3 regions of the Bariatricus sp. SGI.019 genome follow, and region 1 is predicted to be linked to each of the others. Evidence: riboswitches for the same ligand, from Rfam matches in the RefSeq annotation. Region 1 holds a riboswitch; each other region holds the start of a gene.
The links. A riboswitch is a leader RNA that binds a small molecule or an ion and turns the genes downstream of it on or off. The one in region 1 is predicted to bind cobalamin.
Positions count from the first base shown of each region.

Region 2: linked by a shared signal. The riboswitch ahead of ACQRD1_RS13960 (sirohydrochlorin cobaltochelatase) and the one ahead of ACQRD1_RS00195 (CobW family GTP-binding protein) in region 1 are both predicted to bind cobalamin.
Region 3: linked by a shared signal. The riboswitch ahead of cbiD (cobalt-precorrin-5B (C(1))-methyltransferase CbiD) and the one ahead of ACQRD1_RS00195 (CobW family GTP-binding protein) in region 1 are both predicted to bind cobalamin.

Region 1 is NZ_JBNPOQ010000001.1:36,970-40,232, forward strand. It holds gene ACQRD1_RS00185 (uroporphyrinogen decarboxylase family protein) at 1-65, opposite strand, end outside; gene ACQRD1_RS00190 (corrinoid protein) at 80-730, opposite strand; gene ACQRD1_RS00195 (CobW family GTP-binding protein) at 749-1,684, opposite strand; cobalamin riboswitch at 1,768-1,943, opposite strand; gene ACQRD1_RS00200 (uroporphyrinogen decarboxylase family protein) at 2,012-3,097, opposite strand; gene ACQRD1_RS00205 (AEC family transporter) at 3,110-3,263, opposite strand, start outside.
Region 2 is NZ_JBNPOQ010000032.1:7,652-10,914, reverse strand. It holds gene ACQRD1_RS13965 (hypothetical protein) at 250-795, opposite strand; gene ACQRD1_RS13960 (sirohydrochlorin cobaltochelatase) at 807-2,009, opposite strand; cobalamin riboswitch at 2,241-2,429, opposite strand; gene ACQRD1_RS13955 (ABC transporter permease) at 2,488-3,263, opposite strand, start outside.
Region 3 is NZ_JBNPOQ010000002.1:153,046-156,308, forward strand. It holds gene cobI (precorrin-2 C(20)-methyltransferase) at 1-261, opposite strand, end outside; gene cbiD (cobalt-precorrin-5B (C(1))-methyltransferase CbiD) at 302-1,447, opposite strand; cobalamin riboswitch at 1,591-1,776, opposite strand; gene ACQRD1_RS02065 (Uma2 family endonuclease) at 1,835-2,605, opposite strand; gene ACQRD1_RS02070 (superoxide dismutase family protein) at 2,695-3,174, opposite strand.

The sequences.
Region 1 (3,263 bases):
ACGGGAATCCTATCGGCGCCTTTCCCTTCCAAAATTGCCTTTACCGCTTCTCTTTTTCCCATCATAATATTATATCCTCCTATGCTGCCCCAACTAATTTCTTTGCAAATTCAACTGCTTCAATTGCACTTCTGGTATATCCGTCTGCACCAATGCGTTCTGCGAACGCCGGAGATACCGGTGCTCCACCGACCATAATCTTGACCTTATCACGAAGTCCTGCTTCTTTTAACTTCTCAATGACTGTAGCCATGCCCGGCATTGTCGTAGTCATTAACGAAGACATGCACAAGATATCTACATCATTGTCTCTGATATAGTCCACGAATGCATCCAAAGGCACATCTCGTCCCAGATCATGAACATCGAATCCTCCAGTCTCCATCATGATTCTTACCAGATTCTTTCCAATATCATGAGTATCTCCTTCTACAACACCGATTAACACTTTACCAATACTAGTGTCTTCTGTGTCTGGCAGATATTTTTGGAACTCTTCGATTCCAGCATACATTGCATCAGAACATACAATCAGTTCCGGCACAAAGTATTCTCCTTCTTCATACATGGCACTGGCTCTCTTCATTCCATCAACCAGGCCTTCCAGCATACCTTCCTGTGGGTCATAACCACATTCAATATACTCTTTGACCACATCTACAACTTCCTCATCCTCCATATCAAACACACAGTCTGATAATTTCTGCAACAACTCTTCCTTTGCCTGCATCTTGCTTTCCTCCTTGCATTATATAGAAAACAGCTCCCAAATCGCTGTTTCATTCAAATTACATCCTATAATAATAATCTCATCCACTTTCGTCCCTTTGACGGTATCCGAGATATCTGCCACTTCCACAATGGATGGTGTAAAATCAAAATGCAACACTCTTCCACCCCCTGCTTTTACAATTCCTTTGGCACGCAGGACTTTTCCATATTTTTTATCCTTTAATCCATACAACGCCTTCTCTAATTCATGAGCAGTCATTTCTCTGGCATTTTCTATTGACATACTGGAAAATATCTTATCTGCGAAAGCCGGCGACATCATGATCTCTTCCATATCATCTTCCGGATTATTTTCATAATCTTCTGTCATATCCAAAAGCTCTAACAATGCTGCGCCTTCCATCTTACGCCAGTCATCTTCATATATAACAGCATCGGGATTTACCTCTCTTATCTCCGAAATCAATCGATTCTTTTCCTCTTTTGACACCTGTTCCAGATTACTCAATAATATAAGTCCTGCATTTTGAATCTGATCCAGGTAAAACGCACCGAAACCATCTATATAATCTTCAAACTCCGTAATATCTAATATTACAATCAATTTGGTAATTCTAAGATCTATTCCTTCCTTTTCTTTTGCCCGGCCACAGGCCTTTACAACATCTGTAAGTCTTCCCACACCAGAAGGTTCAATAACAATCCGATCCGGATGGAACTGCTCTGCAAGTTCTTTAATCCCTTTTTGGAAATCCAGCGCCAGACTGCAGCAGATACATCCTGCATACAATTCTTTAACCGGAAGATCCTCCTGAATCAATTCTCCATCAAGTCCCACATCCCCAAACTCATTCTCTATGACTACCGTTTTTCCCTTCAGAAGTGGTAGATATTTATTTAAAAAAGTTGTCTTTCCAGCTCCCAAAAAACCTGATACAATCTGTACTTCCATTCACTCACCCCTAAGACATGCTTTATAGCAGAAAAAAACGGTGCAGAAAAAGCAGCGTAAACACACCGCTTTCTCCCCACCGATAAGCTCGTTCATATATAGCAGGTCTCCTGACTTAACTTCTCCCTCTAATCCTGCCTTCCTCTATCCCAGAGTGGTATTCAGGTTATCGTCTGTCATACAGTAGAGCGGGCTGTTCTGGACTCTCACCAGATTTCCTTTTCAATGCCTATGCATCACTATATATGTTACTACTCATATGGTAGCATAAAATATCTTTTCATCCCAATTGATAATTCCAATAGTTTTATAGACAATTCCTATGAATTATATTTCTATCATTCCTTTTGGCATACAGCCTTTTTTCGCCCCTCTTCCGTAGATTGCTGCCGCATTCATGAATGCAATCATATTCTCTTTCGGCGTTCCTACCGGGGTTGTACATCCAGGGCACAGATTATATCCACAAGGATTATCGCCTGCATCTGCAATACATTTTTTTACATGTTCTTCAATATCTTTAACCGTCCCATTTCTCAGTACGTCTACCGGCATTAGATTACCGCTGATAGCAATTCTGTTGCCATAACCCTCTTTCAATTCTTTCAAGCTCTCACAATTATCTACCCAGAATCCTGAAACACCGGCATCAACCACTTCCTGCCACCGGTCTTTTGTATGTCCACAAATATGAATAGACGTTGCTCCCTGAAATTCGTTCAATCTTTTAACAGCCTGTTTCAGATAAGGCACAAAGAATTCATTAAACTGTCTTTTACTTAAAAGATCCCGAGAAGCCATTGGCTCTGATAACATAAACTTAATTCCCAGTTTCTGATTCATATCTCTGCAGCACTTCACAATACAATCTGTGCTATATTGAAGAAGTCGATGTGCACCTTCTTTATTTTTCACTGTTGCTTTTAAGAACGTTTCTGTTCCAATCAGACTGGCAGCTGTTGTAAGTGGACCTGCAAGACCGCTGCCAAGAACCCGTTCTGATCCGAATCTTTCCTGTAGCCGTTCAAACGCTTCAATAATAATGGGGAATCTTCCGTCTTTTTCCACATTCACCAACTCCATGTTCTCCACATCTGAAAAGCTTTTTAATGCCGGTTCTAAAATATAAGACACATTTTGCTTTGGATACTCTAGTTTCGTCCCTAATGCCTCTACCAGTGTTCTTAGTCCTAATCCAATTCCCATATTATCTGCATGGAAATCTTCCGCCAGACGGCTCTCTACCTCTACCATCAAATCTGCCGAAAAATAATATTTACTAATAGGAATTCCATATAAGGGCGGCACAGTCTCACTTGCGCTAAGAGAGGTCGGGATTCTATCTACTTCCTCTCCTTGTGCATAAGCAATTGTACGTTCCTTTGGGGTCATTTCTAATTTGATCAATTCCATTTTTATTCCTCCCTACGCGCCACAAAACAGCATCATAAGCGGCACTGTTACAATTGATATAATCGTCGACATTGCAAATAATTCTGATGCATATATGGCATCTTTTCCGTAACGAAGTGCGAACAGGCTTCCTGTCACTCCCACTGGGCAGGCAGTCGCCAATACA
Region 2 (3,263 bases), on a different contig from region 1:
TATCATTTTATTACACAAACTGTCAATTACTTTTTTCAACAAACTGCTTCTGTTTTAAACTTCGCACAATAAAAAAGACTTGAGGCACATCAATCCCCAAGTCTCTTCTTCCTATTGTTTAGACAAAATTACGATGAAGCAGTTCGTGCTCTTTTCCTTTTAAAGAGTATGCTCTCCCTGTTCAAAAGACGGATAAGGATAAAGTTCCAGATCGTCCAATATTTAACTGCTTCAAAGTCATTTTTCGTTTTACTCACCTTCAACCGGTTCTGGATTGGAAACACTGACTTTGTGATCATACCAAGTTCCTTTTGTTCCTACTAACGCAAGATCAAATTCTTCATCCAATGCCGGGACTGGAATATCGAATCCATACACTTCTTCTGTCGTGCCATCACTATACGTCACAGTATCTTCCGTAGGCTCCAGAAGTTCTGCCCCATCTTTCTGAGCATCTTCAGCAAGCCCAGGATAGAGATTCAGTATATTCTTTGATACCAGAGAAACATGTATTGTCATTTTTCCATCTTTTACCGTCAAAGTACCTTTTCCTTCACAGGCTTCATTGGCATGAAACATTCCGCTGTCTGTATTAAAATCTGCGGAATAAGTACCATCCTCTATTCCAGCATCTGCTTCACTGCTGCTCTCTGTATCTACATCCTCTTTTTGGTCTGTTTCTTCTACCTGTTCTTTTGCATCCGTATCCTGAGTATCATTCTTTCCAGAACATCCAAATACAAGCGCAGATGAAAGCAAAAGTATTCCAAGAACTGCGATTACCCTTTTCTTCATTTTCATAACTCCTACTCGCCAATTACTGCTTTAGCATGTGCTACATAAAGATTCTGAATCGCTTCAATCTCTCCGAGACCTGCAATCTGTGTATCTACGCTGTCAAATTCTCCGGAAGCATTAAACATGCTCTTCCAGGAGTCATCATCGTCTCCTGCCATATCATTATTAGCGTGGTCTCCTGCAACAACCATCAAAGGACGAAGGATTACTTTCTTATATCCTGCCTGGGCAACTGCATCTATAACAGCTTCACATGCCGTTTCTTCCGGTTCGCCTTCTACCGTTCCGATAAATACATTGTCATATCCGAGGTCATTCATCTGTGTCTGCATCTGGCTATAAGATACTTTTGCAGTATGAGAGGTACCGTGTCCCAAAAATACAAATGCAGCGCCATCTTCTTTTGCAGCATCCAGGCTGTCATATCCTGCTGTTTCCACTGCCTCAGAAGTAATCGCTTCAGCAACCGCTTCTTTATCAGCATTGATAACCGTTGCATCTTCTCCGACTTCTCCAAGCAAAGGCTCTGCAACTTTTACAGATTCAAACTGATCCTGGTAAGCTTCTACAGATTCCATCAGCTCATCGTATTCTGCGCCATGCATCAGATGCGTCGGCTGTACCACCAGATTTTTCACTCCATTAGAAACTGCACGTTCCAATGCCTGATCCATATTATCAATACATTCCTCATCTCTCGCCTGAATATGGTTAATAATGATCTGTGCCGTAAATGCTCTTCTTACCGACCAGTCAGGATATGCTTCCTGAAGTGCATCTTCGATTCCCTTAATATCAGCCACACGACTGTCATTAAAAGAGGTTCCAAAGCTGACTACGAGGATCTCATTTTCACCAATATCATCCTGATTACGAGGATCATCTTTGGATGCATCGCCTGTATCTCTTCCAAAGTAATCCGGATCTGCATTTTCCCCTTCTACCAATTCCTTCTGCTCATCTGTCAGTGCGTCCCATGCCTCTTTGGCTTCCTTGCACTGTTCATCCGTTTCATCTGTTCTCTCCTGCACATAGATGGCATCAATCAATGCAGCTACTTCATCTGCCGCTTCCTGATCAGCATCTGTCTCTACTTCTTCAGTTTCCTCCGCCGTTTCGGATGTCTCCTCACTGCTGCTAGAACATCCGGTCATTACCAGAGCACTTACCATGGAAACTGCCAGCAAGATTGCTACTACTCTTTTCTTCATCTTGTTCCTCCTTCTTATTTCTGGTCCATTTCCGACAAAAGGATATAACGGCAGTACTTATGAGGGTATAATGACTTAAAGCCAAAAAACGTCCTTTTTCCATAAAATGGTAAAAGGACGTAATACTGACATAATCAAACAACACTTCCGGCAGATACAGACACTGCCAGAAATGTAATATCTCCATTATAATCGGTTGCGACCAGTTACTCGTGATCTGTGGGCATATCCCACTCCGTTTTTCAATAGGCAGGTCTCCTGACTTACGGATCCACATCCAAGGCCGCCTTCCCAATTGCTCAGTGACTTATCTGGCCTTGCACTCCTCGCTTACAGTGACGAGTTCGTACAGGATTTGCACCTGTTTCCCTTTTCATCAGACAATCCATGATTGTCTGAACCTATCGAACATACCTTATCACACCCGAATAAAAATGTAAAGTCTCTGAAATTGTTTTTTAATATCTATGGTTATTGACTACTCCACATTTTTTAATGCCTCTTCCATCGGAATCTTTCGGATTCTTCTGAAATCCAGTATTATTACTATCAGGTATCCAAGAAGAACGAAGGAAAACATCTTCACATAGCCCATTGGCTCTATCGTAAAGGCAAACCATCCATTATATTTAAACATAATGATTTTCCATGCCTGTTTCATTACCGTAGAACCTAATATTACACTTATGGTATCCGCCACAACCACTACCATTGTTGTAGATAGCAAATATAGGCTTGCGATCTCACGGTTTTCATAACCAAGAATCTTCGCCATGGAGATTGCCGTTTCGTTCTTTTCGATAATAAGCTTTGTCAATAGATAAATCAGCACTGCAGATAACAGGATACACAGAATCTGAAAATACTGCATATAGGCTCCCATAGAATGATCTAACTGGTCGCACATTTTCGTAATATCCTCTTTCGTAATAACTGTCGCGATTTTATCTTCTTCGATATCGGTAATCTCTGTGTCTGAGATATATCCGGTGAACTCCTCCTTGCCCAGTTCAAATAAAGAACGATATTTTTCAATCGGAAGGAAAACTGCAATACTCTGACATTTTTCATAAATTCCTGATACTTTAAACTGATACTGCTTATGTTCATATTTTTCATCCAGCTTAATGATATCTCCCACCTTCAGGTTATACTTCTCACTGAATGGTCGTGAAAGGTACACTTCATTTTCTTCAAGTTCTGATAAGTTTTCAATCTGGATATATCTGCTGTTATCCCGAATGCCATAAATGG
Region 3 (3,263 bases), on a different contig from region 1:
ACGACTCAAAACTTTCGCACCTTCCTCATGATTCTTTTGTAAAGTCTGCTCATCTTTTGTCATAGGCATATAAATCCCCAACAGCTCTTTTTGTTCAATCTCTGGATACGCTTCCCTGACAATCTGATAAGCAACCGTTTCCATCGGATTCCTGCCCGGAACCGCAATCACATCACATTCTCGAATAACTCGCAATGCTTTTACTGTTAAAAGCTCCGGATCTCCGGGGCCTACGCCAACTCCATATAAGATTCCTGCCATCTTCATTCTCCTTGTGTCTTTATTACTATATGATGCTAGGTCATACGCTTTTGACCCTAACTTTATATTTTTCTATCAGATGTTCTGCCTGGCTGGTCTTTCCAAGAATACCATATATATTGGAAAATGTGATCGCACCAATCTGAAGCTCACCTGCTGCCCGGTAATTCAAATACTGCTCCATTCGCTCCATTATCTGCCCCATAATCCTTTCTCGCTCAGAAACTGTGCATCTGTCCAATGCATCATCTGTTGTCATACAATCCAGGAATTCACAGGTCTTTTCCCTCGAAACTCCTGCTTTTAACGCTGCCGCTGCAAGAATCTCCATCCGACAGTCCGCCCATCTTGAATGGGTATTCATAATCCCTCCGGCAACTTTAATGAGTTTTCCGATATGCCCTACCAGCAGAATACCTTTACTTCCCTGATCAATTGCCATATCTATAGTCTGTCCAATATAATTACTGCATTTAACCACTTCCTGCTCTTCAATCCCATAGGCTTGTCTCAGAAAATCCAGGCCATAATTCCCCGGTGCCGCAATCAGATATTCTTTTCCTGCCGCTATTTTCACTCTTATATCCAGGCAAATAGTATCCAACAATGCCTGCTCACTCATCGGTTCTACCAATCCGCTGGTTCCCAGAATCGACAGACCACCCTCAATTCCCAGTCTCGGATTAAAAGTCTTTGCTGCAAGACGTTTTCCTTCCGGTATGGATATCTCAACATATATGCCCCCAAGATAACCAACCTCCTCACAGGCATCCTCCACTTCTTGCAAGATCATCTTACGCGGAACGCGATTGATCGCCGCATTCCCAACTGGTTGATCCAGACCTGGTTTCGTAACTCTCCCGATTCCCTGACCTCCATCAAGAATGTACTGTCCTGTATTTGTTTTTTCCACTTTACTGTACACCATGATTCCGTTCGTGATATCAGGATCATCTCCACTATCTTTTTGGACTGCACAAGATATGCTCTGTATCTCCTTTTGATTCTCATCCCGGTATTCTATCCTGATATCATGAATCTTCAACTGAAGTTTCTTTCCCTTGGGAAGTTCCACTTCTACCTGATCTATCTGCTCTTTTGCAAATAGCATCTTCAGCGCGGCTTTCGTCGCCGCCTGTGCGCACGTTCCCGTAGTATAACCCCAGGCAAGTTTTTTCTGTGCCATTCTTTCTCTCCTGTCACATCTTTTTCTACATTCATGAATATATCTTTTTCATATGAAAGAAAAAGGAGGTGACGCCTTGCGACAATCCCTCCATACAATCAGAACTTTTCCATTCTTATGTATCATCCTGCCCTCACCGTAAGACTTTACTCTGATTACTGGCAGGTATCCTGACTTAAAACTAAAACCTAATCCCCGCCCTTCCCGTTGTCATTCTCACAACAGTGGTCCGCAGGTTTCGTCATTTCTTACAGTAGAGTGAGCTGCTGCGGATTCGCACCGCATTCCCTTTTCATCCACAAAGTGAAACCAGTCTCAATATCTATATTCTATCGGTTTATGTCAGGCATGTCAAATTCTTTTCTGCTTCCTGTTTCTATTCCCTTTTTATTCATATAAAAAACTTATATATTCATAGATTTCAGCAAAATTTATGATACATTTCCCTTCAAAAATCCTCACTGGAACTTTGTCATCAAATCCATAGATTACTGGAAATTCATCATGTTCAAAGTCATATACTAATACTTTTTTCTGTACCGGATCTACAATCCAGTATTCTCTGACTCCTGCACTGGCATATTTTTCACACTTTATAATCATATCTTTCTTTCTTCCTGATTCAGAGAGAATTTCCACAATGAAATCCGGTGCCCCATAAGTACAATGCTTAATTAATTTCCTCCGATCACACACTACAAACACGTCTGGCTGAACCATCGTCTTATCATCACAGTCGAGCTGAACATCTGCCGGCGCAACAAACGGAATACACTGCCCACCTTCTTTTTTTATATAATCTTTGATTGGCTGCCATATCTCTGTACATAATAATTGATGCAAATTCGACGGTGCCGCCATATCATAGATGACTCCATTCATTAACTCCACACGTCTTTCTTTCGGCAATGCATAATAATCTTGCACAGTATATTCCCCCGGTCTTTTCACCGAATAATCCCTTACAGATTCAGCCATCTTGTTATCTTCTTTTTTCAGCACTTTCTCTAAAGCCAACAATGTATCATATCGTGGTGAGGCAGTTACACCCGCAAAAATTTTCTGCACTGTGCCAAGAGGAACACCCGATAGTTCTGAAATCATTTCGTTCGTATAACCTAAGAGTTTCTTTCTCTCTTTCATTTCCTGTACTGTCATTTTGGTTCCTCTCTTTCATTTGTTTTCATAATTATATCTTTTATCACTCCATATGTCAATCATATTATTTCCATTTAATTTCCATATTTTTACCGTATCTCGCTCTCTCGTGCCTGAATCTCGCCACAGGCAATCATTTCTCCAGAAGCACCAGATGGCTGTGTATGAAAATCATCCGGCAACGCATGGATAATTACCGTTTTTCCAATGACATCCTCAGGATAAAACCGATCTGTATATACACACATCCACGCAATCCCATTATTACTTAGCAGAGGCGGCAAATCCCCTGCATGCTCAGGATGCTGTGATTTTACTGACTGGTAATGCCCATCAACATTTGCAAAGGGCTCCTGATCTGCTCCAGAACAGCTGCCACCTTCATGAATATGAAATCCATGAAACTGTTGACTGCTTTTTCCATTGATATCTGTAATCCCATAAATAGATGCAACCAGCACCGTTCCTCCAAACGTATCATAAAAATCCACTCTACCTCTGAGATGTGGATACTTTGCACTTCCTGCTATCTTCGCAGAAGCAGTTGGATGATTCTCCATAATCTTCATCTTACCATCACACTCCTTGTGGCATTCTATGCAAATACCTTCAGGAATATGTAAAAAGGATGGGGCGGGGGAAAAAATTCATTTTCCTC